2 regions of the Streptomyces sp. NPDC001904 genome follow, and region 1 is predicted to be linked to the other one. Evidence: riboswitches for the same ligand, from Rfam matches in the RefSeq annotation. Region 1 holds a riboswitch; the other holds the start of a gene.
The links. Region 1 has a riboswitch for S-adenosylmethionine ahead of thrC (threonine synthase). Riboswitches for the same ligand answer to the same signal wherever they lie in the genome.
Positions count from the first base shown of each region.

Region 2: linked by a shared signal. The riboswitch ahead of ABT127_RS01370 (aminotransferase class V-fold PLP-dependent enzyme) and the one ahead of thrC (threonine synthase) in region 1 are both predicted to bind S-adenosylmethionine.

Region 1 is NZ_JBEOYI010000019.1:20,866-29,765, forward strand. It holds gene ABT127_RS26600 (hypothetical protein) at 1-230, shown strand, start outside; gene ABT127_RS26605 (DUF6215 domain-containing protein) at 209-922, opposite strand; gene groL (chaperonin GroEL) at 1,073-2,698, opposite strand; gene ABT127_RS26615 (cold-shock protein) at 3,015-3,221, opposite strand; gene ABT127_RS26620 (MoaD/ThiS family protein) at 3,644-3,919, opposite strand; gene thrC (threonine synthase) at 4,005-5,312, opposite strand; SAM riboswitch class I at 5,331-5,460, opposite strand; gene ABT127_RS26630 (glucosyl-3-phosphoglycerate synthase) at 5,610-6,557, shown strand; gene ABT127_RS26635 (DUF7927 domain-containing protein) at 6,596-8,581, shown strand; gene ABT127_RS26640 (alpha,alpha-trehalose-phosphate synthase (UDP-forming)) at 8,670-8,900, shown strand, end outside.
Region 2 is NZ_JBEOYI010000001.1:305,095-313,994, forward strand. It holds gene ABT127_RS01350 (NYN domain-containing protein) at 130-1,488, opposite strand; gene ABT127_RS01355 (hypothetical protein) at 1,524-1,763, opposite strand; gene ABT127_RS01360 (rhomboid family intramembrane serine protease) at 1,881-2,633, shown strand; gene ABT127_RS01365 (Lrp/AsnC family transcriptional regulator) at 2,630-2,911, shown strand; gene ABT127_RS01370 (aminotransferase class V-fold PLP-dependent enzyme) at 3,023-4,399, opposite strand; SAM riboswitch class IV at 4,587-4,704, opposite strand; gene trpD (anthranilate phosphoribosyltransferase) at 4,791-5,855, opposite strand; gene qcrB (cytochrome bc1 complex cytochrome b subunit) at 5,999-7,636, opposite strand; gene qcrA (cytochrome bc1 complex Rieske iron-sulfur subunit) at 7,633-8,697, opposite strand; gene qcrC (cytochrome bc1 complex diheme cytochrome c subunit) at 8,694-8,900, opposite strand, start outside.

The sequences.
Region 1 (8,900 bases):
GGCTCACCGTCGGCGCGGGCCTGACCGGCGCCGGCATGCTCGTCGCCGCCGCGGGCGTCGGCGTCCTGGTCTACGAGCTGGCCCGCGCGGGCCGCTCCTGGACCGGCAGCTGGGAGGTGCCGCCCGCCGAACTGGCCCAGCGCGCCCTCCGCCACGCCCAGACGGCGGCGACGAGCGCGGGCCGGGCCGGCCGGGACGCCTGGGACAGCTACGAAGAGGGCGCGTCCTGAGGCAGCGTCGACCCTGAGTCGAAGCCCGGGACCACCGGGAGCACGTGCGTGGCGATGTCCAGGAGCACCGTCCGGTCGGGGTACCCGCCGTGGTTGCGCCAGACCGCCAGTTCGTAGGAGCCGCCGCGGTCCTTCGGGTCGAGCGCCACGACCACGGCCTCCGCGGGCACGCCCTGCGTGCTCTTGGCGTCCTTGCCGTCCAGGCGGAAGCTGATGCCCATGGTCTGCGTGGAGTAGAACACCGCGGGGCGCCGCAGCACCTTCTGCGGGTGCGCGTCGGACCCCAGGTAGCTCTCGGACCCGGCCACCGGCATCTTGTCGTAGGACGCCGCGATCGTCACCGTGTACGTGTCGAACTCGATCCGCGCCGACCGGTACGGGGTCTTCACCAGGCCCGAGCCGAGCGACCCGTCGCCGCTGCCGCTCGCGCTCTTGGGCAGTTCACCGGGTGTGCCGAGCCACGTCGCCAGCTCGGGCTGGTTCAGCGCCTTGCACAACTGGGCCCCGTACACCCGCCCGGCCGCCCGGTCCCCCTTCTCGGCGGCCCCGCCGGAACACACGGCGGCTTTCTCGGCAGGACTCGTCCCACCGTCCGCCTGCTCGTTCTGCACCCAGAACCCGAGGCCGAGCGCCCCCACGACCGCGAAGGCCGCTATCGCCTGCCCCCACGCATTGACCGGCTTCTCTTCCATGTCCCCCACCCCGTCATTGATCAAATCGCAGACGGACATTAGCGCCCCGTAAGGGGCGCGACCAGCCCCGACAGCGGGAAAGCAAAAAAACGAGGGCGGCACCCCCGAAGGGATACCGCCCTCGCCGAAGGACAGGCTGAACCGTCAGGCTCAGAAGTCCATGTCACCGCCCGGCATGCCACCACCAGCGGGAGCGGCACCCGCCTTCTCCGGCTTGTCGGCGATGACGGCCTCGGTGGTGAGGAACAGCGCGGCGATCGACGCGGCGTTCTGCAGCGCGGAGCGCGTCACCTTGGCCGGGTCGAGGATGCCCTCGGCGATCATGTCGACGTACTCGCCCGTGGCGGCGTTCAGACCGTGGCCGACGGCCAGGTTCCGAACCTTCTCCACGACGACGCCACCCTCAAGGCCGCCGTTGACGGCGATCTGCTTGAGCGGGGCCTCCAGGGCGAGCTTCACGGCGTTGGCGCCGGTCGCCTCGTCACCCTGCAGCTCCAGCTTCTCGAAGACCGCGGAGGCCTGGAGGAGGGCCACGCCACCACCGGCGACGATGCCCTCTTCGACGGCCGCCTTCGCGTTGCGAACGGCGTCCTCGATGCGGTGCTTGCGCTCCTTGAGCTCGACCTCGGTCGCGGCACCGGCCTTGATGACCGCAACACCGCCGGCGAGCTTCGCCAGGCGCTCCTGCAGCTTCTCGCGGTCGTAGTCGCTGTCCGAGTTCTCGATCTCGGCACGGATCTGGTTGACGCGGCCCTGGACCTGGTCGCTGTCACCGGAGCCGTCGACGATCGTCGTCTCGTCCTTGGTGATGACGACCTTGCGGGCGCGGCCGAGCAGGTCGAGACCGGCGTTCTCCAGCTTGAGGCCGACCTCCTCGGAGATGACGGTGCCACCGGTGAGGATGGCGATGTCGCCGAGCATGGCCTTGCGGCGGTCACCGAAGCCCGGGGCCTTGACGGCGACGGACTTGAAGGTGCCACGGATCTTGTTGACGACCAGGGTCGACAGGGCCTCGCCCTCGACGTCCTCGGCGATGATCAGCAGGGGCTTGCCCGACTGCATGACCTTCTCGAGCAGCGGAAGGAGGTCCTTCACGTTGCCGATCTTCGAGTTGACGATCAGGATGTACGGGTCCTCCAGCGAGGCCTCCATACGCTCCATGTCGGTGGCGAAGTACGCCGAGATGTAGCCCTTGTCGAAGCGCATGCCCTCGGTGAGCTCAAGCTCGAGACCGAAGGTCTGCGACTCCTCGACGGTGATGACGCCTTCCTTGCCGACCTTGTCCATCGCCTCGGCGATGAGCTCGCCGATCTGGGTGTCGGCGGCGGAGATGGAGGCCGTCGAAGCGATCTGCTCCTTGGTCTCGACCTCCTTGGCCTGCTCGAGCAGCGCACCGGAGACGGCCTCGACGGCCTTCTCGATGCCGCGCTTGAGGGCCATCGGGTTGGCACCGGCGGCCACGTTGCGCAGACCCTCGCGCACCAGGGCCTGGGCCAGGACGGTCGCGGTCGTCGTGCCGTCACCGGCGACGTCGTCCGTCTTCTTCGCGACCTCCTTGACCAGCTCGGCGCCGATCTTCTCGTACGGGTCCTCGAGCTCGATCTCCTTGGCGATGGACACACCATCGTTGGTGATCGTGGGGGCGCCCCACTTCTTCTCGAGGACGACGTTGCGACCCTTGGGGCCCAGGGTCACCTTGACGGCGTCGGCGAGCTGGTTCATGCCGCGCTCGAGGCCGCGCCGTGCCTCCTCGTCGAACGCGATGATCTTGGCCATGTGAAGTGGTCCTCCCGGACGGGGTGGAAACGCAAACGGACCGTGCTGGTGCCCGCGACGGACGGCCCTTGAGCCTTGTGGTTCCTTGCCCCACCCGGCTCCCGGACCTCACCGACCCGATCCAAGTTCTGTCACTCTCACTCGGAGAGTGCTAAGCCCAATGATTAGCACTCGGCCCATGCGAGTGCAAGCGGCTATCACAGATCGGGCGGTGGTGCGCGCCCGCGCACGGCAGCACGAAGGGCCCGCCCCGGCGAACCGGGAGCGGGCCCTTCATGGACCGTACGAAGCTTGTGTGCTGCAGTCGGTCGATCGCTCAGCCGGCGGCCAGGCGGACCATGTCGGCCTGCGGCCCCTTCTGGCCCTGCGAGATCTCGAATTCAACTCGCTGACCCTCTTCGAGGGTGCGGTAGCCGTCCATCTGAATCGCGCTGTAGTGGACGAAAACATCCGCACCACCGTCGACCGCGATGAAGCCGTACCCCTTCTCCGCGTTGAACCACTTGACGGTGCCCTGAGCCATGCCTAACTCCCCTATTACTGGCCCTTGCGCGAGTCCGCACTTCGCGGACCCGGGTCAGACCTCACGCCCCAAAGGGTTTGGGGGTGTGCGCCGGAACGCGTCGACCGCGGCTGAATGTATCTGCCCAACTGCCGTCTGCAACAGGTCAGTCGGACGAGAATTCTGGGCACGCATGATCGCGGAAACCGGGCCAACTGCATGGATCCCAGGGCAAGTCGGGCCGCACAAATGCCATAAAAGGCCTGAATGGGCGGGACACATTGGCTGCTTCTTGTCGCGCTTCGGGCGGGAACTCATATGCGCCCGTCATGGCATCACGTTCGGAATCGAACCAGCTTCCCCAACTGTACCGCGCTCAACCATGCAGAATTGCCCCCTCCGCTTTCCTCGCGGAGGGGGCAATTCGGATGACTCTGTGTGTGTCAGCCGCCGGCGACGGCGGGAATGATCGAAACTCCGGCGCCGTCGGGCGTGGCGGTGTCGAGGCCCTGCTCGAAGCGGACGTCGTCGTCGTTCACGTACACGTTGACGAACCGGCGCAGCTTGCCCTGGTCGTCGAGGACGCGGGCGGCGATCCCGGTGTGGTTCTTCTCCAGGTCGGCGATGACGTCGGCGAGCGTGGCGCCCTCGGCGCTGACCTCGGCCTGACCGCCGGTGTAGGTGCGGAGGATGGTGGGGATCCGGACGGAAACGCTCATGGGTTCACCTCGGTCTTTTCAGCCCCTCCGGCGTTTGAGGAGCGGGGTCCGGGGGCGGAGCCCCCGGCTACGGGAAGGGGCGGATCTACTCGGCGGCGAGCCCGGCGGCGCGGAACGCCTCCAGAGACGGCCGGATGGTCGCGGTGGCCTGCGACGACTCGGCGACGGCGTCCAGGGTCTTGAGCCCGTCACCGGTGTTCAGCACGACGGTGGTGAGCGACGGGTCGATCAGCCCGGCCTCGATGAGCTTCTTGGTGACGCCGACGGTCACGCCGCCCGCGGTCTCCGCGAAGATGCCCTCGGTCTGCGCGAGCAGCTTGATCGCTTCGACGACCTGCTCGTCGTCGACGTCCTCCACGGCGCCACCGGTGCGGCGCGCGATGTCGAGGACGTACGGCCCGTCGGCCGGGTTGCCGATCGCGAGCGACTTGGCGATCGTGTTCGGCTTCTGCGGCCGCACCACGTCGTGGCCGCCCTTGTACGCGACCGAGACCGGGGAGCAGCCCTCGGCCTGGGCGCCGAAGAGCTTGTACGGCTTGTCCTCGACGAGGCCGAGCGCGATCAGCTCCTTCAGACCCTTGTCGATCTTCGTGAACTGCGAGCCGGACGCGATCGGGATGACCAGCTGGTCCGGGAGCCGCCAGCCCAGCTGCTCGCAGATCTCGTAGGCGAGCGTCTTGGAGCCCTCGCCGTAGTACGGGCGCAGGTTGACGTTGACGAAGCCCCAGCCCTCGCCCAGCGGGTCGCCGATGAGCTCGGAGCAGAAGCGGTTCACGTCGTCGTAGTTGCCCTCGATGGCGACGAGGTCACCGCCGTAGACACCGGCCATGACGACCTTGCCCTGCTCCAGGTCGTGCGGGATGAAGACGCAGGAGCGGAAGCCGGCGCGGGCGGCGGCGGCGCCGACGGCACCCGCCAGGTTGCCGGTGGAGGAGCAGGACAGGGTGGTGAAGCCGAAGGCGCGCGCGGCCTCGATGGCCTGCGCGACGACCCGGTCCTTGAAGGAGTGCGTCGGGTTGCCGGAGTCGTCCTTGACGAACAGCTTGCCCTGCTCGACGCCGAGTTCGCGGGCGAGGTTGTCGGCCTTGACCAGCTTGGTCCAGCCGGGGTTCAGGTTCGGCTTCTCGGCGACGTCGGCCGGGACGGGCAGGAGGGGGGCGTAGCGCCAGATGTTGGCGGGGCCGGCCTCGATCTGCTTGCGGAGCGCCTCGGGATCGCCGGCCGGCAGGTCGTAGGCGACTTCCAGAGGCCCGAAACACTCGACGCAGGCGAAGACCGGACCGAGCGGGACGGTGGCGCCGCACTCGCGGCAGGAGAGGCCCGAAGCGGGTCCGAGGTCGACGGCGGCGTTCGTCGAAGCGGTGGTTCCGGTCGCGACAGTCTGTACAGCCATGAGAGGCGAGGCCCTTTCTCCTCATCTTCCTCGCGACGCATCTCGCCGCGAGACGGAATTGGCACCGTCCCCACCGTGACCTCGTCGGTCGGCGGGAGGGTTGCCGGGGCTTCAACGGGCCGTATCCCTCTGCCCCTCTGGATGAGCGGTATTCGATTGTGTGGATGGAGTTGTACGGGCTCGTCGACCCCGACATGCGATGGTCACGGACCCTGTTCAAGACTGTAACTGAAGGGGTGGACCCTTGAGATAGTCGTCCGAACCGCGAGATGGATCACAAACGGGAGGGCCTTGGCCGTGCTGGAAGAAGTCGAGGGCTGGCTCAAGCGGCGCTCCTGGTCCGTGGCCGACCGCCCCATGGCCCGGCTGATCGCCGCGAAGCGGGCGTCGGGCCGGACGGTGAGCGTCGTCCTGCCCGCGCTGAACGAGGAGGAGACGGTCGGGGAGATCGTCTCGGTGATCCGGCGCGAGCTGATGACGGAGGCGGTGCCGCTGGTCGACGAGATCGTGGTCGTCGACTCCGGCTCCACGGACCGCACCTCCGAGGTCGCGGCGGCGGCCGGGGCGCGCGTCGAGCACCGGGACACGATCCTGCCGCGGATCCCGGCCCGCCCCGGGAAGGGCGAGGTGCTGTGGCGCTCGCTGCTCGTCACGTCCGGTGACATCGTGTGCTTCGTCGACGCCGATCTGAAGGAGTTCTCGGCGGACTTCGTCTCCGGCATCGTCGGCCCGCTCCTCACCGACCCGGACGTGGACTTCGTGAAGGCCATGTACGACCGCCCGCTGGGCGAGGCGGCCGGACAGGGCGGCCGGGTCACCGAGCTGATGGCCCGGCCGGTGCTCAATCTGCACTGGCCCCAGCTGGCCGGATTCGTCCAGCCGCTGGGCGGCGAGTACGCGGCCCGCCGGAGCCTGCTGGAGCGGCTGCCGTTCCCGGTCGGCTACGGGGTGGAGCTGGGGCTGCTGGTCGACGCGCTGCACACCGTGGGCCTGGACGCGCTCGCCCAGGTCGACGTCGGTGTCAGGAAGCACCGGCACCAGGACGGGCAGGCGCTCGGCCGGATGGCGGCGGCGATCTACCGCACGGCCCAGCTGCGGCTCGCGCGCGGGCACCTGGTGCGGCCGGTGCTGACCCAGTTCGAGCGGGGCGCGGACGGCTTCGAGCCGCGGGTGCACTCCGTGGACACCGAGGAGCGGCCGCCGATGACCGAAATCAGTGAGTATGCGGAGCGTCGCGTCGCTTAATCACGGGATAATACGGTCTTTTCCCTACATTGCTCCGTATGTGGCTGAGACAGGTACAGAGCACCTTGGCGGCGCTTGCCGCCACAGCAGCGGCCGCCGCGACCCTCGTCGCCGCGGCCGCTCCCGCGTCCGCGGTCGTGGTCGAGCCGTTCGCCCAGCGCTACGACGAGGCCGTCTACGGCGACTTCATCACGCTGGGCAACACGGTGATGCAGTGTCCGTCCACGCCCGCCGACGACGCGACGCGCTGCCGGGCGGCGCAGGCCGGGACGACCTCGGAGAACAACAACCAGTTCGACATGCAGTACACGGACACCGCCGGGTTCGGCACCTCCGTGACCAACTCCTCGACCGGGCAGGTCACCGTCCCGCCCGGCGCCACCGTCGCCTACGCCCGCCTGTTCTGGGGCGGCAACGACGGCACGTACAAGCTGGGGAACAACCAGATCACGCGCTGCGACACCGCGGGCCTCGCCACCTCGCCCGCCGGTGACCCGCTCACGCAGCAGCCGCTGGTCAGGGTCGGCGGCGGCACCGCGACCCGGGCCACCGTGCAGAACGCGGTGCGCACCCCGGCCGCGGTCGGCGGCCCGCACTACTACACCGCGGAGTCCGACGTCACCGCGCTGTTCGCGGGCGTCACCACCGGCACCCCGGTGCCGGTCGCGGTCGGCGACATCTGGGCGCCGACCGGCAAGGGCTGCGTCGGCGGCTGGTCGCTGACCGTCGTCTACAAGTACGACGGGCCCAACGAGCAGTACGCGCCCTCCCGCCGCAACGTCTACATCTACGGCGGCCACGTGGTGCAGCAGTCCAAGGACCCGGACACCACGATCGGCATCGACGGCTTCTACCGCGCGGGCAACAAGGACGTGCGGGCGAGCGTGACCGCCTACGAGGGCGACGCGAACGTGGCCGGTGACGCGTTCCTGGTCAACGGCACACAGATCGCCGACCCGGACAGCGGCGGCGCCGCCACCAACTTCTTCAACAGCCGCGCCGAGGGCTGCCTCGACCCGTGCGAGGGCAACAACTTCAGCATCGACGCGAAGACCGCGACGATCCCCTCCAGCGTCATCCCGGAGGGCTCGACCTCCGCGAACCTGACCTTCCGCACGCGGGGCGACACCTACGTGCCGTCGGCGCTGGCGTTCTCGGTGCCGGTGCCCGACCTGGAGGTCAGGAAGACCGCGTCGCCGAAGAAGGTCAGGCCCGGCGGCAAGGTGACGTACACGGTCACCGCCAAGAACATCGGCGGCGTCGACTACCCCGGCGCCAAGTTCGCCGACGACCTGTCCGACCTGCTCGACGACGCGACGTACAACAACGACGCGAAGGCGAGCACCGGCACCGTCACCTACGACCGGCCCCGGCTGAACTGGACCGGCACCGTGCCAGAGGGGAAGACGGCGACGATCACCTACAGCGTTACCGTCGACGACCCGGTCGGCGGTGACGGCAAGCTCACCAACAACGTCACCGCCGACACCCCGCGCACCAACTGCGACGACACCTCGACCGACCCGAACTGCGGCGCCGCCCCCACCATCGAGGAGCCGCCGCCGGCGCCGCCGCAGCTGGTCGTCACCCTCCCCGACCTGCCGGACAGCCCGCCGCCGGGCGACACCGTCGTCCCCGTCGTCATCCGCAACCCGGCCTCCGTCCCGCAGAAGACGGAGATCACGGACGAGGACGGCACCGTCCACGGCATCACGGTCCCGGCGCACGGCCAGGTGAAGGTCCCGCTGCGGGTGAAGGTCCCGAACACCCCGGGCGCGAAGGTCGTACGCCATCTGACGGTCCCGAACAGCAACTGCGCGGCGGGCACCGGCCCGCGGTGCACGATCACCTTCACCGTGGGCCGCGTCCAGGCCAGGCCCACGCCGCCGCGACCCAGGCCGCAGGAACCCGAGCTGGCGGCGACCGGCGCGGACGTCCCCGTCCTGCTCTACGGCGGGCTGGCCCTGTCGCTGTGCGGGCTCGGCGCGCTGGTCCTCTCGGCGGTCCGCCGCCGCAAGGACTGACCTGCGCCGGAGGAGTTGTATACGGCCGGGTCCCCGTCGGGACCCGGCCGTACGTTTGAGGGTCCGGGGGGCGGGCTAGTTTCGCCTTATGGCTTCCACGCATGGTGCTGCTGAGGTTCTCGTCGCGTCCAACCGCGGCCCGGTCTCGTACGTCGTCGGGGACGACGGCTCGGTCGAGACGAAGCGCGGGGGTGGCGGACTGGTCTCCGCGCTCAGCGTCGTCGAGGACAAACTCTGGGTCTGCGCGGCGCTCGACGACGGCGACCGGGCGGCGGTGCGCCGGGGCGTCACCGAGCCGGGCGTGCGGATGCTCGACATC
Region 2 (8,900 bases), on a different contig from region 1:
TCTCGGTCACCCACTGCATTCTTTGCACTCAACTCACATGCAGTGATGTCGCTTTGACGCTACGTTGCGTGAAGGTTTCGCCAATTCGGGCAAGCGGAACGGAAGTTGCAGTTCCGCCGAATGCGGACATCAGCCCCGGGAGAGGCGCTTCAGCAGCATGACGGACGCAACCGGACGCGCACCGGCCTTCGCCACCCCGTCGGCGACCTCGCGGTCCGTCGAGACGACGATCACCGGCCGGCCGGGCGGCTCGGCGCGCACCAGCTGCCGGATCAACTCGTCGGCGGTGACACCCGCCTTGGAGAACAGCACCCGGACCCCGCGCGGCGGCGCGAGCAGCACCGGCGCGGCCAGCTCCGCCCCGTCGAAGACACAGGTCACCTCGGCGCCGGTCTGCGCGGCCAGCTGCGAGAGCGAGCCGAGCAGCCGCAGCCGCTGCTTCTCCAGCGGCATCGTCGGATAGCCGGTCTTGGTGACGTTGTAGCCGTCGACCACGAGATGGGCCTGCGGCAGCGCCAGCAACTGGTCGAGGATGGCCGGGTCGTGCTCGTGCAGCGCGCGCGCCGCGATGTCCTTGGGGGTCATCTTCCCCGGCTCCACGGCGTCCACGGAGTCGGCGGGCCGTGCCGACACGGGCGGCAGCGCCAGCTCCCGGCGCAGCCCCTGGGCCGCGTCGAGCACGGTGTCCAGGAGCAGCCGTACGCGCATGTCCTCGACGCTGCGCCCTTCGCGGGCCGCGCGCCGGGAGGCCTCCAGGGCCGCCTCGACCTCGCCCAGCCGGCCCTTCAGCCGCCGCGTCTCGCTCTCCGCGGCCGACACCTGCGCCTGCGCCTCGGCCCGTGCCGCGTCGATCTCACCGCGCGCCTTGCGCACCGCGGCCTCACCGCGCTTGACGTCGCTCTGCGCGGAGCGCAGCTTGCGGTGCACGGCGTCGATCTCGCGCCGGGACGCGTCCAGCTCGGCGCGCAACCGTTCCGTCTCGGCCCTGGTCTGGGTCTGCGCCTCGGCCAGCTCGGCGCGCAGCCGCTCCAGCTCGGCGCGGGTCTCCTCGTCGGCGCGCTCGGCGTCGGCGCGCTGCGCCTCCTCGCCGGCGGCGGCCACGAGCTTCACCCAGCCGGTGGGCCGCAGCACGTACGCGGCGGCGGCGACGTCGAGCGGGTCGGCGGCGGGCGGCGGCGACCCGGACTCCAGGGCGCCCGCCAGCTCGGGCTGCGCCTCACGGAACCGCTCGGCGATCCGCTGCCGGAAGATCGTGTCGCCCTCCACCGCGGCGGCCATGGCGTTGCCGGCGAACTTGGCCCGCCGCGTGGGGGTGAAACGGGCATACTGCCGCAATTGCGCAGGGAGTTCGCCGACGGTCAGCCCGCCGAAGCCGTCGGAGACGATCTGCACGACCCGACGCCGTACGCCTTCGGGCAGCGGCCGGTCGAGCACCTCGGCGGCGGCCTGCTCAGGGTCTTTGGCCTCCCCGCCCGTGCTCTGCACCATCCGTCACCCCAACTGTCTTGAGTGCACCGGCTCCTTCAGGAGTCGGTGCCCGGCCTGTCGACGATCTCCACCTGGTCCACCGCGTTGCACCAGCGACAGCGGACCGACTCGATGGTCTCACTGACCACCTCGCGTTCCTCGACCTTCGGCTCACCGGCCAGGTCGAGATGGACGTACTCGACGACCTTCGAGGAGCGCGTCACGTCGAACCGCGTCAGGTTGCCGCACAGCGTGCAGCGCCAGCGGGTGGTGGCGGTCGGCAGGGGAACCGTCATCTCAGAGCATCTCTTCCTCGCGCGTGCACGGCGTGGTGCGTGGTGCTTGCTGTATTGCCCGTAACCCTACGGCCTGCCGTACGCCGCCCGCTCCCCGCCTTGCGTCATGCTCTTCCCATGATCGGCGACGGGCGCGACGCGACCGGAAAATTCGGAAAAGTGACCGCATTCCTCAGAGGGCATCCGGCCCCGGTCACGTACGGGATCATCGCGCTGTGCTGTGCGGTCTTCGTGATCTCTCCCGCCTCGGGCTTCAATCCCACCTACGGCACAGGTGCCCGGCTGCTCACGGAACAGACCGCCTACTTCGATCGCTGGGGCGTGGTCCCCTCCGAACTCTTCGCAGGATCGGCGCGGGCCGCCCTCACTCCCCTCACCGCTCTGTTCGTGCACGGCAGCTGGCTGCACCTGCTGGGCAACATGCTCTTCCTCTACGTCTTCGGCGCGATGGCCGAGGAGCGCATGGGCCGCGTCCAGTACGCGCTCTTCTACCTGATCACCGGGTATCTGGCGCTGTTCGCGTACGCGGTCGCCCACGCCGACTCCGACCAGAGCCTGGTCGGCGCCTCGGGGGCCATCTCGGCGGTCCTCGGCGCCTTCCTGTACCTGTTCCCCGGAGCGCGGGTGACGAGCCTGTTCCCGTTCCTTCTCTTCCTGCCCCTGCGCTTTCCGGCCTGGGTGGTGCTGCCGTTCTGGGTGGCGCTGCAGTGGGCGGCCGCGGGCCAGGACACCCAGGGGCCCGCGGTCGCCTATCTGGCGCACCTCGTCGGCTTCTCCCTCGGGTTCCTCTACGCGTGGGTGCGGTACAGGGGCCGGGCTAAGGTTGAGCCGACCCATGCCACGGCCACCGAGGGAGACAGCCAGCCGTGATCACCGCGATCGTGCTCATCAAGACCAGCGTGGACCGGATCCCCGAGATCGCCGAGTCGATCGCGGCTCTGGACAGCGTCAGCGAGGTCTTCTCCGTCACCGGCACCTACGACCTGATCGCCATGGTCCGCGTCGCCCGCCACGACGACCTCGCGGATGTCATCCCCGGCCGGATCAGCAAGATCCAGGGCGTCGAGGCGACGGACACGCACGTCGCGTTCCGCACCTACTCCCAGCACGACCTCGAGGCCGCCTTCTCGATCGGCCTGGACGGCTAGGAGCGCCCCGCCAGGGGCGCGGGGAACTGCGCGAGCAACCACAGAAAAGCCGCAGACGCACTGCCCACGAACCAGGCAGACGCGACTGCGGCTTTCATGACTGGCCGAGCCTCACGACGCCGGAACACACCGCCCCTGCTCGGTGCGGTAGCTCCACGCGGCGCCGTTGCGGACCAGCTCGGTGACGGCCGCGACGAACCGGTCGACGTGCTCGTCGGGCGTACCGGCGCCGAAGCTGACCCGGATCGCGTTCAGCGACTTCTCCCCGGGCGCCGCCTCGGGCGACCCGCACTCGCCCTGCGTCTGCGGGTCGGAGCCGAGCAGCGTACGCACCAGCGGGTGGGCGCAGAACAGGCCGTCGCGGACCCCGATCCCGTACTCGGCGGAGAGCGCGGCGGCGAAGTGGGAGGAGTTCCAGCCCTCCACCACGAAGGAGATGACGCCGACGCGCGGGGCGTCGTCCCCGAACAGGGACAGCACCTTCACCTCGGGCACGGCGGCGAGCCCGTCGCGCACCTTGCCGATCAGGTACTGCTCCCGCGCGACGAGGCTGTCGAACCCGGCCTCGGTCAGCGCCTTGCAGGCGGAGGCGATGGAGTACACGCCGATGACGTTCGGCGAACCCGCCTCGTGCCGGGCCGCGCTCTCGTGCCACTCGACGTCCACGCCGCCGTCCGCGCGCCGGGCGACCTTGCGGGAGGCGCCGCCGCCGGCGAGGTAGGGCTCGGCCTCGGTCAGCCAGTCGGAGCGGCCGGCGAGCACGCCGGAGCCGAACGGCGCGTACAGCTTGTGTCCGGAGAAGGCGATCCAGTCGACGTCCAGTTCCTGCACGGAGACGGGGTGGTGGGGCGCGAGCTGGGCGGCGTCGAGCACGATGCGGGCACCGTGCGCGTGAGCGGCCGCCGCCAGTTCGCGCACCGGCCAGAGCTCACCGGTGACGTTGGAGGCACCGGTGACGCAGACGAGGGCGGGGCCGTACGGATCGCGGTCGGCGAGGGCACGCTCCAGGGTGGCGACGGCCTCGTCGGGGGTGCGCGGCGCGTTGAGGTAGGTGACCTGCGCGTCGCGCCACGGCAGCAGCGAGGCGTGGTGCTCGGTCTCGAAGACGAAGACCTGGCAGTCGGCGGGGAGCGCGGCGGCGAGCAGGTTGAGCGAGTCGGTCGTCGACCGGGTGAAGACGACCTGGTCGCCGTCGCGGCAGTCCAGGAACTCGGCGACCGTCCGGCGGGAGTTCTCGAAGAGGTCGGTGGAGAGCTGGGAGAGGTACCCGGCGCCGCGGTGCACGCTGCCGTAGTACGGGGCGTACGCGGCGACGTCGTCCCACACCCGCTGCAGGGCCGGCGCGCTGGCGGCGTAGTCGAGGGCCGCGTAGGTCACCTCGCCACCGGTGACGAGCGGCACGGTGACGTCCCGGCCGAGCACGGGAAGCGGGGCCGCGATGTCGGTGGGGGCCGGGGTACAGGCAGCGGCGGCGACGGAAACAGACATGGGTGAACTCCCTGGCGCGGTAAGCGAATTGACCATGCCGAAGCCACGGCTGAGCGCTACGGAACAGGGCTCGACGGCATGGAAAGAAAAGTGGAACGGGTACGCAGAGGCGGGGCCGAAACGCCCTATCGCATTCGCTTGCTCACGAGACTGCTCCCTTGAGGACCAGGACCCCAGGGTGTGCAGGGGTCCGCGCTTGCCATAGACCTCGCTGCCTACGGCCTGGTCTTCACCCAGGGCACCCCGCCACGGACGGAGGGTTGCCGGACAGCGGGCTGGGGCCTCGATCGCTGTCACTCATGACCTTGTAGAGGATCCTGCCACACGTATCCGGAATGGCAAGGGCGCAGTCCATCTCCTGAGACAGGAAGGACTGCGCCCTGCGTCACACTCAGCGGTTGCTGGCGACGACCCACCGCTCCAGGGTGGCCTTCGCGGCGCCGGAGTCGATCGACTCGGCGGCCCGCTCCATACCGGCCCTGATCTGCTCGACGAGCGTGCCGCCACCGGGGCGTACGGCGACGAGCGCGGCGGCGGAGTTCAGCAGCACGGCGTCCCGCACCGGGCCCCGCTCCCCGTCGAGGATCCGCCGGGCGACCTCGGCGTTGAAGGACGGGTCGCCGCCGCGCAGCGCCTCGATGCCGACCGGCTCGATACCGACGTCACGCGGGTCGAAGACCTCCTCGCGGACGGCTCCGTCGCGCACGACCCAGACCCGGGAGGTCCCGGTGATGGTCAGCTCGTCGAGCCCGTCGTCACCGCGGAAGACCAGGGAGGAGTTGCCGCGCTCGGCGAAGACCCCGGCGACCACCGGGGCCATCCGCGGATCGGCGACCCCGACGGCCTGCGCGCTCACCCGGGCCGGGTTGGTCAGCGGGCCGAGCAGGTTGAACACCGTACGGATGCCGATCTGGCCGCGGGCCGCGCCCGCGTACCGCAGCGCCGGGTGGAACTTGACCGCGAAGCAGAAGGTGATGCCCGCTTCTTCGGCCACCTGGGGGACGCGGGCCGGCGTCAGGTCCAGGTTGACGCCCAGCTTCTCCAGGACGTCCGAGGAGCCGGAGGCGGACGAGGCCGCCCGGTTGCCGTGCTTGACGACCTTGGTCCCCGCGCCGGCGATCACGATGGCGGACATGGTGGAGATGTTGACGGTCTTCGCGCCGTCGCCGCCCGTCCCGACGATGTCGACGGTCTCGCCGGGCACCTCGATGGTGTTGGCGTGCTCGTACATGGCGCGGACCAGACCGGTGATCTCCTCGACGGTCTCGCCCTTGGCGCGCAGCGCGACCACGAAGGCGGCGATCTGCGCGTCGGTCGCCTCGCCGCTCATGATGCGGTCCATCGCCCAGGCGGTGTCGTCGGCGCTCTGGTCGCGCCCGTCGAGGAGTCCGTTCAGCACACTGGGCCAGGAACGGCCCGCCGCGGTGTCGCCTCCAGCGGGGGTCAAAGCGCTCATGGCCGCTCCTGTGGTGTTGTCCGTACGAGGATGGGGAACGGCACCCACCTTATCGAGCGGCGGAGACGGCAAAGAGCCCCCGTCCAGTGCCTGGACGAGGGCTCTTGCCGTGGCGATCAGCGTCGGAGGTGGAACCTCAGAGATCAGTGGTGGCCGTGGCCGCTGGTGATCTCCTTGTACTCCTCGGCGGTGGGCTTGGGGATCTGGTTGTGCTCCCCGTAGTAGCCCTTCGACAGCTTGGCGCGCAGCTTCTGCGCACGCGACACCTTGCGCTCCACACCGTTCTCGTCGACCGTCGGGCCGATCTCGGCGGGCTTGTACTGCTCGTGCGCGGTGAGCGTGTGCAGGGCCTCCGCGTCGAGCGGCTCGTGGACCTCGATGAACTCACCGTGCGGCAGGCGCTTGATGATGCCGGACTCGCGTCCGTGCAGCACCTTGTCCTTGTCGCGGCGCTGGAGACCGAGGCAGATCCGCTTGGTGACGATGAAGACCAGGACCGGCATCACGAAGAAGCTGATGCGGACGAACCAGGTGATCGCGTTGATCGACAGGTGGAAGTGCGTGGCCCAGAGGTCGTTGCCACCACCGATCATCAGCACGAAGTACCAGGAGATCCACGCGGCACCGAAGGCGGTGCGCGTCGGCGCGTTGCGCGGGCGGTCCAGGATGTGGTGCTCGCGCTTGTCGCCGGTGACCCAGGACTCGATGAACGGGTAGACCGCGATCGCGACCAGGACCAGCGGGAAGATCACCAGCGGGATGAACACGCCCAGGACGAGCGTGTGACCCCAGAGGTTGATCTCCCAGCCCGGCATGACACGGATCAGGCCTTCGGAGAAGCCCATGTACCAGTCGGGCTGGGCGCCGGTGGAGACCTGGTCCGGACGGTACGGGCCGATGGCCCAGATCGGGTTGATCGAGGCGATCGCCGCGACCACCGCGATGACACCGAAGACCAGGAAGAAGAAGCCACCCGCCTTGGCCATGTAGACCGGGAGCAGCGGCATGCCGACGACGTTCTTCTCGGTCTTTCCGGCACCCGCGAACTGCGTGTGCTTGTGGTAGAAGACCAGGATCAGGTGGGCCACCATCAGGCCGAGCATGATGCCCGGCAGCAGCAGGATGTGGACCGAGTAGAACCGCGCGACGAAGTCGCCGCCCGGGAACTCACCGCCGAAGAGGAAGAACGACAGGTACGTGCCGACGATCGGCACGGACAGGACCGCGCCCTCCATGAAGCGGACACCGGTGCCGGACAGCAGGTCGTCGGGGAGCGAGTAACCGGTGAAGCCGGTGAACATGCCCAGGACGAACAGCAGGAAGCCGAACAGCCAGTTGACCTCACGCGGCTTGCGGAACGCACCCGTGAAGAACACGCGCATCATGTGCACGAACATGCCGGCGAGGAAGATCAGCGCGGCCCAGTGGTGGATCTGCCGGATCAGCAGACCACCACGCACATCGAAGGAGATGTGCATGGTCGAGTTGAACGCCTCGGACATCAGCTGACCCTGCAGCGGGATGTAGCTGCCGTGGTACTCCACCTCGTTCATCGACGGGTGGAAGAACAGCGTCAGGTACACACCCGTGAGGATGATGATGATGAAGCTGTACATGCAGATCTCGCCGAGCATGAAGGACCAGTGGTCCGGAAAGATCTTGCGCATGTTGGACTTGGCCAGGGAGTAGATCCCGAGGCGTCCGTCCGCCCAGTCGGCGACACGCTCACCGGCCGGTGCCTTCTCGCGAGAAGGCGCGTCGTTCGTGGTTGCAGTACTCATCCGCGCTCCCAGAAGGCAGGACCGACGGGCTCCGCGAAGTCGCCCTGCGCCACGAGGTAACCCTCATCGTCAGCGGCGATGCGCAGCTGCGGAAGGGCGTGACCGGCGGGGCCGAAGATGACCCGGGCACCGTCGGAGAGGTCGAAGGTGGACTGGTGGCAGGGGCAGAGCACGTGGTGCGTCTGCTGCTCGTACAGGGAGATCGGGCAGCCGACGTGGGTGCAGATCTTCGAGTACGCGACCACACCTTCGTGCGACCACTCGAGCTCCTGCTTGTCCTTGATGTTCTCCGGCTGGATACGGACCAGCATCAGAGCCGCCTTGGCGATCTCCTTCTGGAACTCCTCGTCGTGCTCCTCCAGGCCCTCGGGCTTGGCGAAGGTGAGCGAGCCGACCGCGATGTCCGAAGCGCGCAGCGGCTCGTTCGTGTTCATGTTGACGAGCTTCAGGCCCTTCTTCCAGGCCGTGGTGCGGAGCTTCTTCTCGGGGAGCGGGCCGAGGTCGCGCAGCAGGACGACGCCGGAGAGCGGCACCAGGGCCAGCGCGCCGAACATCGTGTTGCGGATCAGCTTGCGCCGGCCGAACTGCGACTCCCGCGCACCGTCCGCGAAGTCGGCCAGAACCTGGGCCTTGACCTCGGGCTCGGCCTCGATCGGGTGACGCTCGGAGGCGATCTCGACGTCCGACATCAGGGTGCGGGCCCAGTGGACCGCGCCCGCGCCGATGCAGAACAGCGCCACGCCCAGGGTCGTGCCCAGGGCGAAGTTGAGGGCGCTGATGTGCCCCATCGGGAAGATGTAGACGATCTTGTGGGCGCTGATGGTCACGTACGACGCGATGAAGCCGATGGTGGCCAGCATCGAGATCGTGAACAGCATCGCCACGACGCGCTCGGACCGCCGGGCGGCCCGCTCGTCGATGTCCTGGATCCGGTGCTCGTGCGGGGGCAGGCCCGGGTCGGCGAAGGGGTTGTCCTTCGCCGGCTCGACGGAACCGTGCGCTGCCTCTTCGGCGCCCCGCTCGTCCGGCAGGTTCTCTTCTGGAATGTCTTGGCTACTCATGACTTCTTGGCCTTTGCGGTCCGAGCGGCAACCCAGATGGCTACGGCGATCAGGGCGCCGAGACCGAAGATCCAGGCGAACAGACCCTCACTGACCGGGCCGAGCCCGCCCAGCTTGAGACCACCGGGGCTCTCGGACTTGTCGCCGTTGACCGCGTCGAGGTACGCGATGATGTCCTTCTTGTTCTGCTTGGTCATCGTCGT